Regions from separate parts of the Williamsia sp. Y721 genome, predicted to be linked through region 1. Evidence: predicted binding sites of a transcription regulator. Region 1 holds the regulator's gene; the other holds the start of a gene.

Region 1 (2,405 bases):
CGAATGGTCTTCGACGGCGGTGGTGGGCTCACTGGAATTGCCGGTCATCACCACTGCGGTGATCACACCGATCGCCACGAGCAGTGCGGCCGCAGCCGCGGCCGACAACAGCACCCAACGGTTGTTGTCGCTTCCACCGGTCGCGGCAGCTGCGACCATCGCGGCGCCGTAGGCAGTTGCGTACTGGCCGTCATCGGCGACCTGCACGGGCAGTTGCAGTGCGTATTCAAGGGATGGCGCGACACCGGGTATCGCTGCTCCGGGACCGAGTACCACGATGCCCTGCAGCGGGCCGGACGCGTTGGCGATGACTCCCACCGCATCGCCGACGAGCTGCGCTCCATCGGGTTCGGTGACCGGTGGTCGCGCCCCGATTCCGGAGATCTCACTGGCACCGACGACCACGCGGGTGTTGGTATCGACAAGGGCAACGGACTGCCCGGGGAACAGTGCACCGGAGCGATCGAGGTCGGCGACGAGCACCAAGCCACTGCCGCCGAATATGGCTGCCGCGACCTCCGCGTAAGCCACCGGGGACCCAACCACGGTCGTGCGGGCGAACCAGTCCGGTTTCGATCGTGCGGTATTCGATGATGCAACCTCGGCAGCGCTCTGCGGCGGCAACAGATGTGCCGGAAGCCGCCCCGAATCGATGGTGTCACCGATGGCGAGGGTGGTCGCGCTGTCGGCACAGGCAATTGCGATCGCCCCGGGCATGATCGGCGCGGACTGCACGAGCTGGTAGATCGCGTCGAATACGTCGTCGGGGGTCGAACTCTGCAATTCCACGAAGTTGCGGGCCAGCACCTCGCCGGTGCCCGCGTCGGCCACAACCGACGCGATCTCCAGGTCGGTGACAGATATCCCGAGTACCTGGCTCATGGCTGATATATCGCCTTACCGTTTGGTCTTGTTACCTCTTGTTACCTGTGGACACGAAGCGTGGTGGAACTCGGTCCACCACGCCGGCTGGTCACCGATTGCCGCGTTCTCGTCGCGGTTTCCACACCACCAGCGCGTTGGTGCGCGGGACCGGGACAAGGTCGCCTCTGCGCGGCGAACGCTGTTGCGCGAGCTCGGCTTCGAGTTCGCGTACGCGGCTCTGGAGCGCGTCCACCTGATTGGTCAATTCGATGACCCGCTTGATCCCGGCGAGGTTCACACCGTCGTCCTGGGACAGACGCTGCACCTCACGCAAGAGCTCGACGTCGCGGCTGGAATAGCGGCGACCGCCGCCTGCCGCCCGCTGCGGGGTGACCAGTCCGAGACGGTCATAGGTCCGCAGCGTCTGGGCGTGCATCCCGGCGAGTTCGGCCGCCACCGAGATCACGAACATCCGCGCCGATTCCGTGGCTTCCCTGTCTCGGGCTTCTCTGTTTCGATCATCCGGCGGCGGCTCGGTCATGATTTACCCCAGTTTGCACGCGGGTCGAACCCGCTGGCTTTCTCTGCGGCGGCGTATTTGTTCAACGCCTCGATCGCGGCGTCGTCCAGCGTCGGCGGGACGGCCACCTTGACGGTCACCAACAGGTCACCGGCACCGCCCGCCCGTTTTGCCACACCGCGTCCGCGAACCCGGAGGGTCCGTCCGTCCACGGTGTTCGGCGGGATCTTCAACCCGACACTGCCCTCGAGCGTCGGCACCGACACCGTGGTGCCGAGTACCAGCTCCGAGAAGCTGACCGGCAACGTCACCTTGATGTCGTCGCCGCTGCGGGTGAAGGTGCGGTCGGGTGCCACGTTGACGGTGACATAGAGATCACCGGACGGGGCGCCGCGCAGACCGGCCTCGCCCTGACCTGCCAGTCGAATGCGGCCACCGTTCGAAACACCCGGGGGGATCCGCACGGTGATCGGACGGGTCCGGATGGTTGCGCCGTTGCCTTCGCAATCGGGGCACGGATCGTCGATCCGCGAGCCGGTGCCACGGCAATCCGTGCAGGGCTCGCTGAATCCGAATGCACCCTGGTTACGGCTGACCACACCGGCGCCGTTGCAGGTCGGACAGACCCGCGGGCTGGTGCCGGGCTTGGCGCCGCTGCCATGACAGCTGGTGCATGGCGCAGAGCTGGTGATGGTGAGGGTGGTCGAGGTGCCCAACGCAGCTTCTTTGAAGCTGAGCGTGGTCTCGGTTTCCAGATCGTTGCCGCGTCGGCTCCGGGTCTGTGTCCCCCGTGATCCGCCGCCGCCGCGGTTGAACAACCCTCCGAAGAGGTCGCCGAGGTTCGCGTCGGACCCTCCGCCCGATCCGTCTCCGAACAGGTCGTTGATGTTGAATTCCTGGCCACCGGACGATCCACCGAAGCCACCGGGGTAACCCCCGCCGCCGCCTCGGGTGCCACGTCCACGTGCCCCGGCGAACATGCGCCGGGTGTCGTCATAGTCTTTGCGTTTTGCCGGATCGG
Region 2 (2,405 bases), on a different contig from region 1:
ACTCGCCCCCTCAGATAGCGAGTCGCGGTAGCGAATATCTGGGGATTCGATGCCATGCAGAAGCATGTTCATGCTTCCGATGCGGAGCATGGTGGAGTCGAAGTCGTAACCATGAAACATTGATCGGTGAAAGTGCGACCGCTCGGTTGCGTTAAGCATCGCGTCGGAGTAGGTCTCACGGAAGTACTCGCTGGCCGCGACGAGGAACCCTGCCGTCCCGCAGGCGGGGTCGCAGATCTCATCCGACGGCTGTGGGGCGGTCATCTTCACCATCAGGTCGATGATGTGGCGTGGTGTGCGGAATTGGCCGTTGACGCCTGCGGCAGCGATTTTGGATAGCAAGTACTCGTAAAGGTCCCCGTTGGTGTCGCGGCCAGCCATCTCAATGTCGTCCAGCATGTCGACGACCTTGCTCAGCAAAGCCGGGGTCGGGACGGTGAAGCGGGCGTCCTTCATGTGCTCGCTATAGGTCGTGCCGTCGCCGATGTTGCGGACGAACGGGAAGACCTCATCGGCGATGGTTTTGTACATCAGCTCAGGGGAGGTGTTCTTGAACTGGCTCCACCGAAGGTGCTCCTGGCCGGGTAGAAACGCCGGGCTCTCGATGGTTGCTCCAGTGACGCGCGACTTCTTCTCTGCGAGGGTCTGGATGTCGTCGAGACGGCGAATGAACAGCAGGTAGGTGATCTGCTCGATGACCTCGAGGGGGTTGCTGATGCCACCGGACCAGAAGGCGTCCCAGATTCGATCGATCTTGCTCTTCATCTCGCCAGTAATCACAGTGGACACTCTAGTGGCCGACGGGACGCGTGCTGTGGACATGGGTGACCTCCTGCCGCTCGGGACTTCCGTGCAGCCGTTCAGGATGCACGAAGGGTCCGACACTTCGCGGAACTGTCGCTCGTACCCTGGCGCCGTGATAAGTGCATGCGCGAAATTGGAGACCGACTCGGCAGACGAATGGACCGTTCGAGGACGGCGATCTGTCGCCATCTCGGCCTGTATGCAGCTTCCACCGCGAACCCGGTGGAATTTGCTATGTCTCTGGCAGGGCTGCATTCTCCGGCATAGTTTCCCAGCCGTAGCTCGCTGGCGCCGGCGCCGAGTACGTCGGCGATATCGAACAGGCGCATGTTGCGACCGCGATCCAGCTGGTGTAGCAAGCACAAACTAGTCGACTCGACGAGGTCTGCATTGATTTAGAATTGAGTGGAACAGACTCAACTCTCTGTGCGTTGCAGGTCATGAACGGGCGCAATGGCGGTCGTAATGTACTTGTATTGACGTTAGAAGGAAGGTGACTCGTGGACAGCTTCAACCCCACCACCAAGACACAGGCCGCGTTGTCGGCCGCGATCCAGGATGCAGCCGCATCCGGAAACCCCGATGTCCGGCCTGCTCACGTGCTTGTGGGCCTTCTCGATCAGTCCGACGGGATCGCCGCGCCGCTGCTCAAGGCGGTAGGCGTTGATCCTGCTCAGATTCGCACCGCGGCACAACAGCTCGTCGACCGGATGCCCAAGGCCTCCGGCGCCAGCTCGACGCCGCAGCTCAGCCGCGAGAGCATCGCGGCCATTTCGGCAGCTCAACAGCTCGCCGGCGAACTCGACGACGAGTACGTCTCGACCGAACACCTGGTTGTCGGCCTGGCCAAGGGTGACTCTGACGTCGCCAAACTTCTGTCCGGCGCCGGCGCGACCGCCCAGGCTCTCCAGGATGCGTTTGTCGCAGTCCGCGGCAGCGCTCGCGTGACCTCCGCCGACCCGGAGAACACCTATCAGGCCCTGGAGAAGTACTCCACCGACCTGACCGCCGCCGCGCGTGAAGGCAAGCTCGATCCGGTTATCGGCCGCGACACCGAGATCCGCCGCGTGGTCCAGGTGCTCAGCCGCCGGACCAAGAACAACCCGGTCCTCATCGGTGAACCCGGTGTGGGTAAGACCGCGATCGTCGAGGGGCTAGCCCAGCGCATCATCGCCGGCGACGTCCCGGAGAGTCTGCGGGGTAAAACCGTTGTGTCCCTGGACATGGGCTCGATGGTCGCCGGTGCCAAGTATCGCGGCGAGTTCGAAGAGCGCCTGAAGGCTGTTCTGGAAGAGATCAAAGGCTCTGCCGGACAGGTCATCACGTTCATCGACGAGCTGCACACCATCGTGGGTGCCGGTGCCACCGGCGATTCCGCGATGGACGCGGGCAACATGATCAAGCCGATGCTCGCCCGCGGTGAACTGCGCCTGGTGGGTGCCACCACACTCAGCGAATACCGTCAGTACATCGAAAAGGACGCGGCCCTCGAACGCCGATTCCAGCAGGTCTACGTCGGCGAACCGTCGGTCGAAGATGCCATCGGCATCCTGCGTGGACTCAAGGAGCGGTACGAGGTGCACCACGGCGTCCGGATCACG

What was found. The regulator HspR, encoded in region 1, represses chaperone genes until heat shock. The targets are predictions, from matches to a motif close to ANNTGAGTNNNNNNNACTCANNT.
Region 2: a site for HspR is predicted at 1,204-1,226, ahead of clpB (ATP-dependent chaperone ClpB). Genes of this name have one in related genera too.

Annotation. Positions count from the first base shown of each region.
Region 1 is NZ_JCASNH010000002.1:1,249,136-1,251,540, reverse strand. Features, by position in the region: gene AC56PL_RS14515 (DUF7159 family protein) at 1-882, opposite strand, end outside; gene AC56PL_RS14510 (heat shock protein transcriptional repressor HspR) at 974-1,336, opposite strand; gene dnaJ (molecular chaperone DnaJ) at 1,402-2,405, opposite strand, start outside.
Region 2 is NZ_JCASNH010000001.1:51,178-53,582, forward strand. Features, by position in the region: gene AC56PL_RS00225 (type I restriction-modification system subunit M) at 1-780, opposite strand, end outside; gene clpB (ATP-dependent chaperone ClpB) at 1,305-2,405, shown strand, end outside.